DNA from 3 places in the Mesorhizobium sp. M5C.F.Cr.IN.023.01.1.1 genome. Region 1 is predicted to be linked to each of the others. Evidence: predicted binding sites of a transcription regulator. Region 1 holds the regulator's gene; each other region holds the start of a gene.
What was found. The regulator LexA, encoded in region 1, represses DNA repair genes until DNA is damaged. The targets are predictions, from matches to a motif close to TGTTCNNNNTGTGTTCNG.
Positions count from the first base shown of each region.

Region 2: the regulator LexA is predicted to act here: its motif matches at 2,665-2,682, upstream of EOA78_RS20100 (UvrD-helicase domain-containing protein).
Region 3: the regulator LexA is predicted to act here: its motif matches at 2,909-2,926, upstream of EOA78_RS01560 (sel1 repeat family protein).

Region 1 covers NZ_RZSU01000016.1:81,392-87,721, forward strand. Annotated here, with positions in the region: gene gltA (citrate synthase) at 1-269, opposite strand, end outside; gene gltX (glutamate--tRNA ligase) at 452-1,876, opposite strand; gene EOA78_RS09510 (ComEC/Rec2 family competence protein) at 1,979-4,435, shown strand; gene lexA (transcriptional repressor LexA) at 4,429-5,166, opposite strand; partial or broken gene glp (gephyrin-like molybdotransferase Glp) at 5,271-6,330, opposite strand, start outside.
Region 2 covers NZ_RZSU01000050.1:29,180-35,509, reverse strand. Annotated here, with positions in the region: gene EOA78_RS20115 (Lrp/AsnC family transcriptional regulator) at 6-485, opposite strand; gene EOA78_RS20110 (DMT family transporter) at 575-1,480, shown strand; gene EOA78_RS20105 (dienelactone hydrolase family protein) at 1,481-2,386, opposite strand; gene EOA78_RS20100 (UvrD-helicase domain-containing protein) at 2,723-5,374, shown strand; gene EOA78_RS20095 (ABC transporter permease) at 5,390-6,330, opposite strand, start outside.
Region 3 covers NZ_RZSU01000002.1:91,554-97,883, forward strand. Annotated here, with positions in the region: gene EOA78_RS01550 (acetyl/propionyl/methylcrotonyl-CoA carboxylase subunit alpha) at 1-800, shown strand, start outside; gene EOA78_RS01555 (branched-chain amino acid ABC transporter substrate-binding protein) at 919-2,040, opposite strand; gene EOA78_RS01560 (sel1 repeat family protein) at 2,485-2,751, opposite strand; gene EOA78_RS01565 (DUF2147 domain-containing protein) at 3,223-3,567, shown strand; gene EOA78_RS35775 (hypothetical protein) at 3,904-4,062, shown strand; gene EOA78_RS01570 (hypothetical protein) at 4,100-4,294, shown strand; gene EOA78_RS01575 (AMP nucleosidase) at 4,425-5,885, shown strand; gene EOA78_RS01580 (endonuclease/exonuclease/phosphatase family protein) at 5,983-6,330, shown strand, end outside.

The DNA.
Region 1 (6,330 bases):
AACTGGTCGATCGGATAGCCGCGATGCAAAAGGATGCCGGCATCGCCATCGATGAAGGTGATTTCCGACTCGCAGCTTGCCGTCGAAGTGAAGCCGGGATCATAAGTGAACGCCCCGGTGGTGCTGTAAAGCGAGCCGATATCGATGACGTCCGGTCCGACCGAGCCGCTTCGCACCTTGAGTTCGTGAGTTTTGCCGCCGAATTCAAGTTTCGCAGTCGACGCGTGGGTTTTGCCGCCAAATTCCATTTTTGTCGCAGCTTCGGACATTGCAAACTCCTTTAGGTTTTCTCAGTGCCGGCAAAGGCGAAATATCTGCAACGCAACACGTCGAAAGCACCGGAGTTCGCGCGTTTGCGCCCGCAATTGGATTTGCGTGCCAAATTGGGCCAAGATCTAATGTTGCACTGCGAAACCCACCTTTCAATGCCAATCTTCTTGGGCCAGTTTTGCTAATCGATTTGATCCGCGACGCGCGCCAGGCTTTCCTCGCGGCCAAGCACGGCAAGCACGTCGAACACGCCCGGCGAGGTGCTTTTGCCGGTGAGCGCGGCGCGCAATGGTTGGGCCACAGCGCCGAGCTTATGGCCGCCGGCCACCGCATATTCCCGGATCGCAGCCTCCGCTGCTTCGGCCGTCCAGTCGCCTGAAATCGCCTTCAGCGCCGCATGAGCACCCCGCAGGATCTCGCGCGCATCATCGCCGAGCAGCGCCGCCGCCTTCTCGTCGATCCGCAGCGGCCGCTCGGCAAACAGGAAGGCGGCACCGTCGGCCAGCTCGACCAGTGTCTTGGCCCGCTCCTTTAAGCCGGGCAGGGCGGCGAGCAACTGCGCCTTGCGCGTGTCGTCGAGGCGCCCTGCGATCGCCGGGCCGCCTTCCAGATAGGGCAAAGTGGCGATGAAGATATCGAGCAATTCGGCGTTCTTCATGCGGCGCATATGCACGCCGTTCAGCGCCTCGAGCTTGGCGAAGTCGAAGCGGGCGGCCCCCTTGTTGACGTCGCCGATGTCGAACCAGGCAATCATGTCGGCGATCGACATGACCTCGTCGTCGCCGTGGCTCCAGCCGAGCCGCGCCAGGTAGTTGAGCAGTGCCTCAGGCAGGTAGCCCATGGCACGATAGGCTTCGACGCCTAGGGCACCGTGCCGCTTCGACAGCTTGGCACCGTCGGCGCCATGGATCAGCGGGATATGCGACATCGACGGCACGTCCCAGTTCATGGCTTGATAGATCACCATCTGGCGGGCGGCATTGGTCAGATGGTCGTCGCCGCGGATGATGTGGGTGATGCCCATGTCATGGTCGTCGACGACGACGGCATGCATATAGGTCGGATTGCCGTCCGAGCGCAGGATGATGAAATCGTCGAGATCCTTGTTGGGGAAGCGGACTTCGCCCTGCACGCGGTCATGCACCACCGTCTCGCCGCCGGCCGGCGCCTTGATGCGGATCGCGCCCTTGGCGCCGGCCGGCGCCTCCGACGGGTCGCGGTCGCGCCAGCGGCCGTCATACCGAGGAGGCAGCCCCTTGGCACGCGCGCTCTCGCGCATCGCCTCCAGCTCGGCCGGCGTCGCATAGCAGTAATAGGCTTTGCCGAGCCGCACCAGCTCCTCGGCGACCGCGCGGTGGCGCGGCGCGCGCTCGAACTGCGATACCGGCTCGCCGTCCCAGGTGAGGCCGAGCCAGGCGAGCCCATCGAGAATGGCAGCGGTTGCCGCATCGGTCGAACGCTCACGATCGGTGTCCTCGATGCGCAGCAGCATCTTGCCGCCAGTGTGTTTCGCATACAGCCAGTTGAACAGCGCCGTGCGCGCCCCGCCAATATGCAGGAAGCCGGTGGGCGAGGGGGCAAAACGGGTGACGACCTTGTCGGACATGGAACTCTCAGGCAAGCGCAGGAAACGGATGTGGTTGCGCGGACTTTCGCGCGTCGCGCGTTCATGTAGCATAGGAGGTCAAGGGCGCAAGGGGCAGACCCGATGGCTGGACCAGGCCGGGGCGTGGACGAGAGCGAGGGCGCGATCACAAGCGTCAGCGAACGATCGCTGTTTGCCGACGTTCCTCACGCCGAGCCGCTGCCCGCTTCGCTGCCTGCATCGCACCCGGCCACCCAGCCTCTTTCGCCGGACCGCTCCGCGCCAATACCGGCTCCACAACCCGGGCCTGTCATTCGTTTCCGCCGACAGCTCAGCCATCTTTCACCATCCGGTATCCGCAACAGCGTGGCCTCGGCAGCCGGCCTGGAACTCGACCGCGGCGTCGCCTTCCTGCTGGTGCCGGTTTTTCTGGCGTGCGGGGTGATCGTCTATTTTTCGCTTGCCGTCGAACCGGACTTTCCGCAGCCCATTGCCGTCGCGGTCCTCACGGCATTGTGTGCGGCTGTCACCCGCTCATGGCGCAAGACGCATCTGTGCTTCATGGCAGCGTTGCTGTGCGCATTCGGTGTTCTCGCCGCCAAGGTTGAAACCTGGCGCGCGGGAACGCAGATGCTCGGTTCGGAAATCCAGACCCAGCTCACCGGCCGTGTCGTTAGGCTCGATCAGATGGCGAACGGCCGGATCAGGCTGACCATCGACGTGATGTCGACCGCCCGGCCGACACTGCGTTATGCACCGGGACGTGTCAGGGTTTCGGCACGCAAAATTCCCGCTGAGATGACTGCAGGCTCGGTGGCAACCGGTTATGTGAGGCTTTTGCCTCCGACTGGCCCGGTTAGGCCGGACAGTTATGACTTCTCCTTTGACAGCTATTTCGCCGGTATCGGTGCCAGTGGCTTTTTCCTCGGCAATCCGAAGATCGTCGTTTCCGAGGATGCGCCGCTCGCCGCGCGCCTTTCTTCCTCGATCGAAAAGGCGCGCGAAAACATTGCCGACCATATCAGGGACAGCATTGGTGGCGCCGAGGGGGAGATTGCCGCCGCACTGATGGTCGGCGTGCGTGCCGGCATTCCCGAAGAGATAAACGAATCGATGCGGCGCACCGGCATCTACCACATCATCTCGATTTCCGGCCTGCACATGGCGCTTGTCGCCGGCACGATCATGGGATTGCTGCGCGGCGCCTTTGCGCTGTTTCCCGATTTTTCGTCACGCCGGCCGGTCAAAAAATATGCGGCTGCTGCCGCACTCCTTTCCATCGCTGCCTATCTCATTTTTTCCGGTATCGTGGTCGCGGCTGAACGCAGCTTCATCATGCTGGCGGTAATGCTTGTCGCCGTGCTGTTCGACCGAGCGGCACTTACCATGCGCAATCTGACGGTTTCTGCCATCGCCGTCATCGTCGTGTCGCCGCACGAGGTGGTCGGCCCAAGCTTCCAGATGTCCTTCGCCGCGACTGCTGCTCTCGTGGGCGCCTATGCCGGCTGGTCCGACTATCGTACCGACAGGGCCACGGCGCCGCCACAGCGACGGTCGCCGGTCGCTTTCGTCACGCGAAAACTCGCCGCTGGGACAGGTACCATCGCAATGACCTCCATCATTGCCGGCAGCGCCACCGCGCTCTTCGCCATCTGGCACTTCCAGCGCGTATCGCCGCTTAGCCTGTTCGCCAATCTGGCGGTCATGCCAATCGTCACGGTCGTCATGTTCCAGGCTGTCCTCAGCGCTCTGGCAATGCCTTTCGGCTTCGACGGACCTTTCCTCTACATGATGGGCAAGGGACTGACGGCCATGATCGCAATATCGGGATGGATTTCCGAGCGGTCGCCGGTCGATGCAGTCGGGCTGATCTCGTTGCAGTCGGTTCTGCTGGTGACGGTCGCCCTGGTCATCGCCACGATGGCGACGACATGGTTGCGGCTTGCGGCACTTCCCTTTGCGCTCGCCGGCCTGCTGACGATTTCCGACACGCGCACCCCCGATGTGCTGATTTCGGAAGATGCGCATCTGGTGGCGCTGCCGATCGGCGGCGGCGAACTTGCCGTCAACCGGGTGCGTTCGAACGAATTCACCACCGACAACTGGAAACATGCGCTGGTTTCAGCGACCATTGTCGAGCCGGAAAAATTCGAAAAAGGAGACGTGCGGTTCGACATCGCCGACCCGGCCGACCTGCCGCCGGGAGCGCCCTTTTACTGCACTGCCGGCCTGTGCCTCGCCCGACACCCGTCCGGCGCGATCATCGCACTCGCCGACGACCGCAAAACCGCACGGCCAGCCTGTGCCTATGCGGATTTGATCGTCATCGACGATGCCACAGCCTATTATAATCCCTGCCGCAATCCGCTGGTTCTCGTCGTCACCAAACGGCAGCTCGCTCGCATGGGCAGTGCCGCCGTCTTCTTCGATCCGCTATCAGCGACGACGCGCGCAGAAATCCGTTTTGCCGTCAGACAGCCATATAGGCCTTGGCACGAGCAGCGGAGATTTTCGCGCGAGGCGAGGGGCTTGCCGCAATACCGCAGGGCCGAGAAACCCAAGAAGCCTGCCGCTCAGTAACGCCGGATCAGTCCGACGAGCTTGCCTTGCACCTTGACCCGGTCCGGCCCGAAGATGCGCGTCTCATAGGCCGGATTGGCGGCTTCCAGTGCGATCGAGGCGCCCTTGCGGCGGAACCGCTTCAGCGTCGCTTCCTCCTCGTCGACCAAGGCGACGATGATCTCGCCAGGCTGGGCGGTGTCGGCGTTGCGGATGATAACCGTGTCGCCGTCGAAAATGCCGGCCTCGATCATCGAATCACCCTTGACCTCCAGCGCGTAGTGCGTGCCGCCGGTGATCATGTCCGGTGGTACCGAGATCGAATGCGTCTGGTGCTGGATGGCGTCGATCGGCACACCGGCAGCGATGCGGCCCATCACCGGTATGGAGATGGTGGCAACGACGTCGTCGTCATTGCCGGCCGCGGGCAGGCGCGAAGGCGCCGGTTTGATTTGTCGTCCGAGGCTGCCCTGCCCAAGGCTGCCCTGAATGACGCTTGGCGAGAATTTGCGCGCCGCATTGAGGCCGGGCGCGATCGAATCGGGCAGGCGCAGCACCTCCAGCGCGCGGGCCCGGTTGGGCAGGCGGCGAATGAAACCGCGCTCCTCCAGCGCCGTGATCAGCCGATGGATCCCCGACTTGGAGGCGAGGTCGAGCGCTTCCTTCATCTCGTCGAACGAGGGCGGAATGCCGCTTTCCTTCAGCCGCTCGTGGATGAACATCAGCAGTTCATGTTGTTTGCGTGTCAGCATCGCGACCCCCAACAGAATCAGAAAAACAAACCCAGAACAAACACTATCTGTTCCAGTTGTGTTCCGCAACCGTTTAAAGTTTAATGAATGTGTTGACGTTTTGTTCAGCGTAGCATCAGCACGCTGCACGCGGCGCCCGTCGCGGCTGGGGGAGCGAATGGCTCGCGCACGATCAGCCCGTTGGCGTCGGCCAGCATTTTGAGCATCGAGGAATCCTGGATGCCGAACGGGGTCGCCAGTGGCGTGCCGGCTTCTTCTTCCTTCACCACCGCGCGTACATAGTCCTGCCTAAGATCGTTGGCTGGCATGGCGGCGCCGAGCCGCGCCTGACGCATGTCCTGCCGGAAGGCCCGGCCGCCGAGCCGCGCAAGCAGCGGCTTCAGAAAGAGCTGCGTGCAGACCAGGCTCGCCACCGGATTGCCAGGCAGGCCGATGCAGCGGATGTCGCCCAGCCGCCCGAACATCAGCGGCTTGCCCGGCCGCATGGCGATTTTCCAGAAATCGAGCGTCATGCCTTCGCCGGTCAGCACGTCATGGACCAGATCATGGTCGCCGACCGAGGCGCCGCCCAGCGTGACGATGACGTCGGCGTCTGCGTCGACCGCCTGTTTCACCAGCGTGGCGATCGCCTCCTTGCGGTCGGGGGCGATGCCGAGATCGAGCGCGCTTGCGCCGACCGAGCGGGCCGCGGCGGCGACGCCATAGGCATTGGACGAGATGATCTGGTCGGGGCCAAGGCCGCTGCCCGGCGGCAGCAATTCGTCGCCGGTGGCGATGATGGCGACCAGCGGCCGTTTCACCACGCTGACCTGCGGGTGGTTGGCCGACGCCGCCAGCGACAATGCCGCCGGATCAAGCGGGCGGCCTTTCTCCAGCAGGACGTCGCCCTTCGAGAAATCGAGCCCGAGGCGGCGGATGTTGCGGCCTTCAACCGTCGACGCGGTCACTTCGACGCTGCCGCCGCCGAGATCCCTGGCATTCTCCTGGATGACGATGGTGTCGGCGCCTGCAGGAAGCGGCGCGCCGGTGAAGATGCGCACGGCCTGCGCCGGGCCGACTGTTCCGGCAAAGCCGCGCCCGGCCGGCGCCATGCCGATCACCGAAAGTCTTGCGGGCACGGACGCGACGTCCTCGGCCCGCACGGCATAGCCGTCCATGGCGGAC
Region 2 (6,330 bases), on a different contig from region 1:
CAACATCAACGCTGGCGCTTGATCGCCCCAAGCGGCGAGCGCGCCACCACTGGCGACGACTGGATGATCGCGGTGTTGGTCATCGCAAACGGAATGATCCGGTCGATCACCCGTTCGAGTTCGGCCACCGAGCCGAAATGCGCCAGCGCGACGAAACAGTCCTCGCCGGTCACCCGGTCGCATTGCGCGATTTCCGGCAGATCGCGGATGATCTCGGCGACCACAGCCAGTTGCCCGGGCACCGGCCTGATCCGCAGCCATGCCGACAGCTTCATGCCGAGCGCGGCCGGGTTGATCCGCACCGTATAGGCCTCGATCACGCCGCTCTCCTGCAGCCGCCGGATGCGCTCCGCCACGCTCGGCGCCGACAGACCGACGGAACGCGCCAGTTCAGCGGTGCTGGTGCGCGCATCCTTTTCCAGCAGGCGCAGGATTTTCAGATCAGCCGCATCCAAGTCGGTATTTTCGTTTCGAAGGCGTTTCAGACAAAACTCCTTGGTTTTGGAAAAGAGATTATCTTTTCGGCCGGCTATCAGCCATATAAATCCAAAAAACTGCCTGCGATAATGATCTTATGGATGATCCAGCGCAAGCCCCTGCTGCAATCCCTGCCCTCGCCGGGCCCGTCTTTGGCAAGCTGGCGACCTCGCTGCCGCCGCATGTCTGGTTCGGGGTCAGCGCCGTGTTCCACTATCTCGGGCCGGCTTTCGCCGTGCTGCTTTTCCCGCATGTCGGCGTGCTCGGCATGGCCTGGCTGCGCATCGTCACGGCCGCCCTGGTCTTTACGCCGCTGACCCGGCCATGGACGGTCTTCGCCCGCGCCGACCGCCCGACAAGACTGCTGCTTCTCGCCTTTGGTGCCTGCCTGGGCATAATGAATTGCTCGTTCTACCTGGCGCTGGAACGCTTGCCGATCTCGCTGGTCGCGGCGATCGAATTCGTCGGCACCATCGGCGTCCCGCTTGTCGGCGTCAGAAGCCCGCGCAATCTCGCAGCCCTTGCCGTCGCCGTCATCGGCACCTTGCTGCTGATCGACGTCAAATGGTCAAGCGACCCGATCGGCCTGTTCTGGGCCTTCCTCAACGGCGCGCTGTTCGTTGGCTACATCGTGCTTGGCCACCGCGTCGCCGCCGCCGGCGCTGGCGACGGCATCGCCGGCCTGGGTGCCGCCATGGCGGTCGCCTTCCTCATCGTGCTGCCGATCGGCTTCACCGATGCGCTGCCGGCTTTCTCGGCGCCGCCACTGCTCATCGCCGCCATCGGCGTCGGCATCTGCTCGTCGGTCATCCCCTATATATGCGACCAGCTTGCCATGTCGCGGCTGCCGCGCTCGAGCTTCGCGCTGATGCTGTCGTTGCTGCCGGTCATCGCCACGCTGATCGGCGTCATTGTGCTCCGCCAGATACCCAGCCCTATCGATTGCATCGGCATTGCGCTGGTGGTGGCCGGGGTCGCTTTTCACAAACCAGCAGATGCCTGATCAGGCAAGCTTCTCCCTCAGAAAGGCGATCGTCCGGCCCCAAGCGAGGTCCGCCGCGTTCTTGTCGTAGCGGGCCGCGGACGTGTCATTGCTGAAGGCATGATTGGCGCCTTCATACACATAGACCGTGTACTCGACCTTGGCGGCATCGAGTTCCTTCTTGAAGGCGTCGATACCGGCATTGATGCGGGTGTCGAGCCCGGCATAATGCAGCAGCAGCGCCGCCCTGATCTTCGGCACATCCTCGGCCTTCGGCTGCATGCCGTAATAGGCGACAGCGGCAGCCAGATCCGGCGTGTTGGCCGCTAGCGTGTTCACCGTGCCGCCGCCCCAGCAGAAGCCGACCGCGCCGACCTTGCCGTCGCCTTCCGCGTGTTCTTTGAGGAAAGCGACTGTTGCGACCGCATTGGCGACGGTCTGCGCCGGATCGAGCTTGGAGAACTGGTCACGCGCCTTGTCTTCGTCGGCCGGCGTACCACCGAGCGGCGACAGGAAGTCCGGGGCCAGCGCCACGAACCCTTGCAGCGCCACGCGCCGCGCCACGTCGCGTATATGTCGATTGAGCCCCCTGTTCTCATGCACGACGATGACAGTCCCGAGCTTGCCGGACTGGCCGGCAGGCTTGACCAGATAGCCCTTCATCTCGCCGCCGCTGCCGGGATAGCTGATGTCCTCGCCCGTCACGCGGGAATCGTCCTCGGCAACGATCGCCGCCCGTGCTGAATTCGCCGCCAGCAGCGGCGCGATTGCGGCCGCCGCCGCACCTGATCCGGCAAGCCTGGTCAACTGTTCCATGAAGCGCCGCCGGTCGAGCGTCAGATGCGTGTATTCGTCATAGGCGTCTATCATCGCCTGGGTAATGGCGGGTCTCGTGACGGCTGGGCTGGCAGGGCTCGGTTTTGTCATGGCGCTCTCCTCGGCTTCGGGAAGTACTTCCGCCGCGCAACATAGGATAGGAGCCCGCACGGTCCAGTCACGGATCAGTGAGGCGCTGCTGACGCAAGCGCAGGTCCGCCAGACCGGCGGCTGGTCCAGGATGATACTCCTTCCGACCGATGCGCTTCGCGGCGCGCCCATGGGCAACCGCGCACCTGCGTGCTGCTTTCTCCGGCCTGCCGTGCCTGTCAAGCAGGCCGGCGCTATAGGTGGTGTTCTACCGGATTTGTAACTCCCCCGCCTGGACAGAGAACAAAACGGAGACACTTCTGGCCTTTCGCTGCCGAATCACTACATTCGGGGACAATGTCCGGCTTTTCGGAAGACATGCCCTTTTTTGACGAACCGAATGCGCGGCCCACGGCCCCGTCCGGCATTGCCGCGCGCGCCATGGCTGCCCGCAGCGGCCACACCAACGCGCCCGACTATCTGAACGGGCTCAACCCCGAGCAGCGGCTGGCGGTGGAAACCACCGAAGGCCCGGTTCTGGTGCTGGCCGGCGCCGGCACCGGCAAGACGCGCGTCTTGACCACCCGCATCGCTCACATCCTTGAGACCAAGAGGGCCGAGCCTTGGCAGATCCTCGCCGTCACCTTCACCAACAAGGCGGCGCGCGAAATGAAACAGCGGATTGGCCTGCTGGTCGGCCATCAGATAGAGGGCATGCCGTGGCTCGGCACCTTCCACTCGATCGGAGTAAAGCTGCTTCGCAGACACGCCGAACTTGCCGGGCTCAAATCCGACTTCACCATTCTCGACACCGACGACGTCGTGCGCCTGATCAAGCAGCTCATCCAGGCCGAGGGGCTGGACGACAAGCGCTGGCCGGCCAAGCAGTTCGCCCAGATGATCGACGGCTGGAAGAACAAAGGTCTTGGCCCCGCCGACATTGCCGAGGGCGACGCCCGCGCCTTCGCCAACGGCAAGGGCCGCGAGCTCTACAAGGCCTATCAGGAGCGGCTGAAGACGCTGAACGCCTGCGACTTCGGCGATCTCCTGTGCCATCCGATCCGCATCTTCCGCACCAATCCGGACGTGCTGAAGGAGTACCACAAGCGCTTCAAATACATCCTCGTCGACGAGTATCAGGACACCAACACCGCGCAGTACATGTGGCTGCGGCTGCTGGCGCAGCGGCCGGATGCCGGACGAGCTTCAACATCAACAGGTTTGCGAACGGCCGAAGGCCGCAAGCCCGACCGGGCGTCCGAGCCCTTGCGAGGCCCCCGCGGAGGGCCCGCGCCGACAGGCGCGGAACAGCCCGTGAGCGAAAATAAAGTCAACATTTGCTGCGTCGGCGACGACGACCAGTCGATCTATGGCTGGCGCGGGGCCGAGGTCGACAACATCCTGCGCTTCGACAAGGATTTCCCTGGCGCCACGATCATCCGGCTGGAGCGCAACTACCGCTCCACCGCCCACATCCTGGGCACTGCTTCTCATCTGATCGCCCACAATGAGGGCCGCTTCGGCAAGACGCTGTTCACCGAAAAGGTCGCCGAGGACGACGAGAAGGTGCATGTCCATGCCGCCTGGGACTCGGAAGAAGAGGCCCGTGCCGTTGGCGAAACCATCGAAGCCTATCAGCGGCAGAAGCACAATCTCAATGACATGGCCATTCTTGTCCGCGCCTCCTTCCAGATGCGCGAGTTCGAGGACCGCTTCGTCACGCTCGGCCTCAACTATCGCGTCATCGGCGGCCCGCGCTTCTACGAGCGCCTCGAAATCCGCGATGCGCTGGCCTTCTTCCGCGTCGTCGCCCAAGGCGCCGACGACCTCGCCTTCGAGCGCATCGTCAACGTGCCGAAGCGCGGGTTGGGCGAAGCCACCATCCGCCAGATCCACGATACCGCCAGGGCGCTGCGCATCCCGATGCTGGAGGCTGCGGAAAAACTCGCCGAGAGCGACGAGCTGAAGCCGAAGCCGCGCGCAGCATTGCGCGAGGTCGCCGCCAATTTCGAGCGCTGGCAGAAGGCACTGGAGACCACGCCGCACACCGAGCTTGCCGAGACCATCCTGGAGGAGAGCGGCTACACCGACATGTGGAAGAACGACCGCTCGGTGGAAGCCCCCGGCCGGCTGGAAAACCTCAAAGAACTGATCCGCTCCATGGAGGAGTACGAATCGCTGCGCTCCTTCCTCGAACATGTCGCACTCGTGATGGACGCCGAGCAGAACGCCGAGCTCGACGCCGTCAACATCATGACGCTGCATTCGGCCAAGGGCCTCGAATTCGAGACCGTTTTTCTCCCTGGTTGGGAGGAAGGTCTTTTTCCACACCAGCGCGCGCTCGACGAGGGCGGCCGCTCCGGGCTGGAGGAAGAACGGCGGCTGGCCTATGTCGGGCTGACCCGCGCCAAGAGGAACCTGCATTTGTGGTTCGTCTCCAACCGCCGCATCCACGGCCTGTGGCAATCGACCATCCCGTCGCGCTTCCTCGACGAACTGCCGGAAGCCCATGTCGAAGTCGCCGAGAGCGGCAACAGCTACGGCGGTTACGGCAATGCCTACGGCGGCGGTTCTTTTGCCTCGGGACGTGGTGGAAGGCAGAACCCCTATGGCGCGTCGCGCTTCGACAATGTCGGCGAGGAAAAATCGGGTAGCTTCTCCAACAGCTATGCGACGCCCGGCTGGCAGCGCGCTCAAGCCAATCGCACCGAGGCGACGGACCGCAATTGGGGCTCACGCTCCGGCCACCAGGTCGAGCGCATCGGCTATGGAGAGACCGACTCCGGCTATGGCGCCGGCCGCACCTCAATCAAAGGCCGCACTATCGATGGCGAACTGGTCGCCAAATCCGTCGCCGACACACCCTCGGCCTTCAATGTCGGCGACCGCGTCTTCCATCAGAAATTCGGCAACGGCAACATTGCGGCCATCGACGGCAACAAGCTGACCATCGATTTCGACAAGGCCGGCCAGAAACGCGTGCTGGACGGGTTTGTCACCGCGGTGTGAACGTCCGCCCTTCCCTCACCGATACCGCGCCTGGTTCCATTTGTGGCCGAGCAGCGACAGGATAATGATCAGCCCGTTGAAGAACTGGACGTAGAAGCCGCTCAGGCCCGCCGCCACGACACCGGTCTGGATGAACGACACCGTGACCGCACCGATGGCGCCGCCGACCACCGTGCCGATGCCGCCCCAGGTTGGCGTGCCGCCAACGAACACTGATGCCAGCACCGGCAGCAGATAGCCGTCGCCGGCCGTCGGCCACCAGGTGAAGTTGATCATCACCGAGAAGGTACCGGCGATCGCCGCACCGATGCCGACGAAGACGAACACTTTCACCCGCACGCGCTTGACGTCGATGCCCATCTGCTGGGCGCTGTCGGGATTGTCGCCGACCACCTTCACCTGCGCGCCGAAACGATGCCTGTTGTAGAGCAGCGCCGACAGCACGACGAAGGCGATGGCCCAGAAGATCTGCACCGGAATGCCGTAGATCTGGCTGGAGAAGATCTTGTAGGCCCAGCTGTCGGCAAGGCTGGTCAGCGCCGTCGATTTGCCTTCGTTGATGATCTGGATCAGGCCGCGCAGCAGGAAATTCATACCGAGCGTGGCAATCAGCGATGACAGCCCGCCATAGACCACCAGCGATCCGACGAGGAAGCCGAGCAGCGTGCCCGTGGCGATGGCCGCGGCGATGCCGAGGAATGGGTCGTAGCCGGCCTGCACGACCAGCGCGAAGACCCATGAAGCAAAGCCCATCGTCGCCGGAAATGACAGGTCGATCTCGCCGCAGGTGACGACGAAGACCAGCGGCACCACCACGAACAGCGCCACAGGCAGCGTGGTGAGCACGGAACTGTAGAGATACCAGGTGGTGAAGACGGTCGGGTTGGCGATCATGAACACCGCCATCATGACGATGAACACGGCAAGCGTGCCGAGCGCGGCGCGGTTGTCGAGGA
Region 3 (6,330 bases), on a different contig from region 1:
CGTTCTACGATCCAATGATCGCCAAGCTGATCGTGCACGGCAAGAGCAGGCAGGCGGCGCTCGAAGCGCTGGGCATAGCCCTTTCGCAGACCGAGATCGCCGGCTCGACCGTCAACACCGCCTTTCTCGCTGCTCTTGCCGCTGATGCGGACTTTTCGGCAGGCGATGTCGATACCGGCCTGATCGGCAGGCATCAGCAAGCGCTGACCGCAGTCCCGCCGCCGAGCAGCGAGATCGTCGCCGCAGCCGCATTTGCGGCGTCCGGCTCCGGGGCTCAGGCGCCGTCCAACGATCCGTGGTCGTCGCTTGCCGGTTATTCGCATTTCCACACTGTTCCGCGGCGCACGCGGCTACGATACGGCGATGATGAGATCGTCGCGCTTGTGTCGGTGCGGCCGGACAAGCGCTTCCAAGTGGCACTGGACGCACCTTATGACAGCGCCAGTCCGCTCGATCTTCGCGCCGCCCCTCGCCTCGCCCGCTGGCCAGGCCATGTCACTGTCTTTTCGGGCGCCATCGGCTACAGCTTCGCGGTGCCGGACCCGCTGGCGAGGGCCGACGAAATCGCCGCCGGCTCTGACAGCCTGCGCGCGCCGATGCCGGGCCTGGTCAAGCTGGTGCGCGCGGCAAGAGGCGACGCCGTCATCAAGGGTCAGCCGCTGTTGATCCTGGAAGCGATGAAGATGGAGCACACGATTTCCGCCACTCATGACGGGACGATCGCCGAGATCGCGGCGGAGGGTGCACAAGTCACCGACGGGACCGTGCTGGTGCGTTTTGCCGAGGAAGCCCACGTCTGACCGCTGTTCCTTCATCCACGAGGCGACGTCGAAGACACGCGCCACAAACGCGTGCCCAAAATGAAAATGGCCGGGTCTGCCCGGCCATCTCCGATGGTCGCTAAGCGACGCCGGCGATTTACGGCTGGATCGGCGCGTATTTGCCGTCGTGCCACTGGTTGATGTCGTAGCTGACGTTCTTGAGGTCGCCCTTTTCATCGAAAGTGACAGGGCCGACGACGGTGCTGATCGGCTCACCATTCTTCAGCGCTTCGGCGACCTTGGCCGGGTCGTCGCTGCCGGCGCGCTTGATACCCTCGGCAAAGGCCTGGATCACGGCATAGGAGAACAGCGTGAAGCCCTCGGGCACGAAGCCGCCCGCCTTGATCTTTTCGATGGCTTCCTTGGCTTCGGGCTTCGCCTGCGGATCCGACGGGAAGACAAACATGGTGCCTTCGCCGGCCGGACCGGCGACCTGCCAGAATTCCGGCGTGGCGATCGAGTCCGGCATGATCAGCTGATACTTCAGGTTCTGTTCCGCCGACTGGCGCAGGATGAGGCCGGCTTCGGGGTGGTAGCCGCCGAAATAGACCACATCCGCCTTCAGGTCCTTGAGCTTTGTGACAAGTGCCGCGTAGTCTTTTTCACCGGCGTTGATGCCCTCGTAAAGGATCTCTTTGAGACCGTTCTGGTTCATCGTTGCCTTGACGGCGTCGGCGACGCCCTGCCCATAGGCGCTCTTGTCGTGCATGATAACGACGTTCTTGCCGGCATACTTCTTGGCGATCCATGGACCGATGAAAGCGCCCTGCGCATCGTCGCGCGTATAAAGGCGCATGATCGTCGGCCAGCCGGCTTTCGCGGCCGCGTCGGTCAGCTCTGGATTCGACGAAGCCGGACTCATCATCAGCGCCCCGGCTTCGGCATAGACGGCCGAGGCCGGAATGCTTGAGCCCGAGCAGGCATGCCCATCGACGAACTTGACGCCGTTGGCAATGATGCGGTTGGCGACCGAAACCGCCTGTTTCGGATCGCACTGGTCATCCTGGACGTCGAGCTTGATCTGGCGGCCTTCGACACCTCCAGCCGCGTTGATCGCGTCGGCCGCGGCTTGCGCTCCCTGCTTGAACTGGTCGCCGATGGTGGCAAGCTGTCCGGTCATTGGTCCGACCACCGAAAAGGTGATGTCTTCGGCGAACGCAACCGGCGCGCTCATCATCAGGCCGACTATGGCCACGCTCAAAATACCCAACTTTTTCATGGTGATACAACTCCTCCACTCTCGCGCGACCGCTCCGGCCGCGCCTCTTCCAGAGTGGCCGGGAGAATCTCACCCTTCGCCAAGCCTGTCTAGGCGCATCGGCGGCACTCAGTTGGGCCTGAAGCCTTTCTGTTTGACCATGATCTTTTCCAAAAACCGGTTTCCACTTTTGGGATCATGGTCAGAAAACGCAAAAGCCGCGCCTGCCTTGTTCCGGCCGGTCGCGGCTTTGTCGATCGAACAATCCCGAACGCTCACGCGCCCGAAAACCGCTCGCCTTCCCTGTCCGTCGCGCAGCCTGGCTGTATCCGGCCTGCCGCGTTCTTGTCATTGTTGGTTCGACCGTCTTGCGCGGCCTTGTTCTTGCCGGTCCGGCCGTCTTGCGCGGCCTTGACCTGAAGCGTCCCTGTCGGTGATCTCGGTGCCTGATGAACTCGGGCCAACTTAGTGCATCGTCATCCATTCGCGGGCTTCGCGCAGTGCCTTGGCGATCTCGACCTTCGACATGGCGGCCGACAATTCCGAGCGCAGTTCCGCAGCGCGGACCGAACCCTTGATCGCAGCAATATTGAACCATTTGTGGGCGGCGACGACATCGGTCTCGCAGTCGCGGCCGGTCGCATACATCATGCCCAGTTCGAAAAGAATGTCGGCCTGGGCAGTTGCCCCCATGGCGCCGAAGCCGGCTTCAGGCATTTCAAAACGTGCCATTTCAATCCCCTGTTCTAGCCCCTGTCAGGCTCCCGAGAGCTGCCTCGTTCTGTCCCTTGGTATCTGTTGGTAAACCTTGGGGGTGGCCGCTCTTTCGATGTTTTCGAGAATGAACCGGAGGCTTGAATCCGTCGTTAAGTGGCGTGCTTAATTTGAGGAAAACAAAGCTAAAACAAGAGGTAAACGCGAGAATTCGTTAAGGATGCAAAGCCAGCAATTTCGCCGGTTTACACTAAATTTGACGAAAATTTGCGAGGCGAAGATCAAGACTCCGCTAACCACGGGAGACAAAGATGGAGTTGCGAACGTTTCATTTCTCACCGATGAGACCGCTTCGGGCGACCAGAAAATCCTGAAGTCTTCCGCAGCGGCACCGCTTTTGTTTTGCCAGGACGTGAATTAGCTTACGTTTGCGTAAAAGGCAGACCGGCGGGCGGAACATCCGGCCGGATTTCCACAGGGAGGACAAACATGTTTCGCGAAATCAGCATGGCCTTGGCGGCCACATTGATCATGGCCGGCGCGGCTTGGGCCGATCCGATCGAAGGCAACTGGAAAACGCAGGCCGGCGCGACCGCCGCCATCGCGGGCGGCAGCGGCGCATTTTCCATCACACTCAAATCTGGCAAGTTTGCCGGTAAGCGCATCGGTTCGTTTAAGGTGTCCGGCGCCAATAAATATACGGGCACCATAACCGACCCGGAGACCGACAAGACCTATTCGGGCAAGGCCTCGGTCTCAGGCGCTTCGCTCAAGATGAGCGGCTGCGTGCTCGGCGGGCTGATTTGCAAGAGCCAGACTTGGCACAAGCTCTGATCGTTTCCACCGCCATAAATTGAAAACGGGGCCGCGAAGGCCCCGTTTTTGTTTGCGCCGTCTGTTTGAGACGCCGGATCGATCGGGCGGGCCTCGCCTTCTGCGCCCTAGCTAACAGCAATCTCTGTGCATCCTTCGTCCCAGTCACCAAGATTTGGGGGCAGCAAGACTGCGGGCCGGCAGCAAGACTGCGGCGACGCTCGTGGCCGGCGACCGCGCGGTGGCGGCGGCACTCAACACTCCGTCGATAAATTTGAACCGCAGATGAACGCCGGCATCAGAACCGGTTCAGTTGCATTAGGGCATTCTCATGCGTGTTGAAGGAGACACCACGCAATGTTCGCCCGCCGCTTCACCATCGTCTGCCTGCTGATGAGCCTGTTCGGCATGTTGTTCGCCATCCTGGTCGCCGAGGCCGGCCGCCCGGCCCGTGCCTGGGATGAAGCCAGTTCCAACGCCTGCCGGTTCGGTTGCATGAACCAATTTCGCCGCTGAACCGACAAAGACCCGAGAAAGAAAAAAAGCAAAAGCCATGAACCGCATCGTCGCCAACACCCTCAAGGCCCTTCGGCTTCTGCCGCGGGCGGCGCTCATCCTGACGGTCCTTGCAGCGCCGGTTCTGGCCGTGCCCACGATGCGCGCCGATGCCGGCTCGACGATCGAAGCGCCGGCGTTGAAGAAGAACGGCGTCGGCTTTGTGTTGTTGGTCAGCCTGCGGCGAGGCTAGGCCAATCGGCCTTCATTGAATCCATTCAATAATGAAAAACGACCCTTTGGCCCCTCCCAACCGTATTGCCAAGCCTCTATATTGGGTCATGGAAAAGCGAATCTATCCCCAAGCCATAGACTCAGTCGTGATGCCAGAGCCGTTTGGCCGGCAGATCTTCAATGATGCCGGAAAGGCCGTCGCGGCCCTGCAGGCTCTCTACGACCGCAACACCAAATTCCTGCGCGATTCGTTTACGGCGCTCGCCGCAGGCGGCGACAACAACAAGCGCTACCGGGCCTTTTACCCCGAGGTCGGCGTCACCACGACTTCGTTCACCCAGATCGACTCGCGGCAGGCTTACGGCCATATGCCGACGCCTGGGCATTTCTCGACCACCATAACCCAGCCCGCCCTTTTCGAACGCTATCTCATCGAACAGCTTCGCCTGATCATGCGCAATCACGGCGTTCCGGTCACGGTTTCGGAATCGACGACGCCCATTCCGCTGCATTTCGCGTTCCTGGAAGGCTCCCATGTCGACGGCGCGGCAGCCGAGCGCATCAGGCGGCCGATCCGTGACCTGTTCGACGTGCCGGATCTCGACGGCACCGACGACCAGATCGCCAACGGCACGTTCGAAGTGGCTTTAGGCGAAGCCAGGCCGCTGGCGGCGTTCACGGCGCAACGCATCGACTACTCGCTGCACCGGATGTCGCACTATACGGCGACCAGTCCCCAGCATTTCCAGAATTTCGTGCTGTTCACCAACTACCAGTTCTACATCGACGAATTCGTCGCCCGTGCGCACGAGCTAATGGCGAAAGGCGGCGGCGGATACGTCGAATTCGTTGAGCCGGGAAATGTCGTCACCAAGGCTGGACAAAGCGCGCCTAGCCATGGCGTGGCGCCGCCGCGCCTGCCGCAGATGCCGGCCTATCATCTGAAGAAGCCGAACCATGGCGGCATCACGATGGTCAATATCGGCGTCGGCCCCTCCAACGCCAAGACGATCACCGACCATATTGCGGTGCTCAGGCCGCATGCCTGGGTGATGCTCGGCCATTGCGCCGGGCTGCGCAACACCCAGGCACTGGGCGACTATGTGCTGGCGCATGCCTATGTGCGGGAAGACCATGTTCTGGACGATGATCTTCCGGTGTGGGTGCCGATCCCGCCGCTGGCCGAAATCCAGGTGGCGCTGCAGGAGGCGGTCGCCGAAGTCACCGGCCTTTCCGGCTACGACCTCAAGCGTATCATGCGCACCGGCACCGTCGCCACCATCGACAACCGCAACTGGGAGCTGCGCGACCAGCGCGGGCCGGTGCAGCGGCTGTCGCAGTCACGGGCGATTGCGCTCGACATGGAATCGGCGACGATCGCGGCCAATGGCTTCCGTTTCCGCGTGCCCTATGGCACGCTGCTTTGCGTGTCCGACAAGCCCCTGCATGGCGAATTGAAGCTGCCCGGCATGGCGACCGAGTTCTACAAGCGCCAGGTGGCACAGCATTTGACCATCGGCATCAGGGCGATGGAAAAGCTGGCCGAGATGCCGATGGAACGGTTGCATTCGCGCAAGCTCAGAAGCTTTTCGGAAACGGCATTCCAGTAGCACCGCTCGATCGACCGGAGCATGGCCGGAGCTTGGTAAGAGCGCAGCAGGGTTTGCCATCTTGATTGGGCCGCATTTCTACCGATAAGCAAAGTAGATGGCACGCGTTCGAAACATGATGACATCGGCGGCATTCGTCGCAATGCTCGGCTGCTCGGTCGCGCTGGTGGCTGGGTTTTTCGGAACGCTGCATCCGGCCTTCGATTCCTTCGCTCATTTCCGCGTTCATCTTGCCGTGCTGATGGCGCTTTGCGCGCTGCCCTTGCTCGTGACCTCGTTTCGCCTGCAGGCCGCCGCAGCGCTGCTCTTTGCGGGGGCTGCCTTTGCCACCACGTCGAACACCCTGCCAGTGCCCCGCCTGTGGCCAGTCCAGGCAGCCTACGAAGCCAACCCCGACGACCAGCCCGTTTACCCCGGCGACCAGTCGGTCTATCCCGGTGACAAG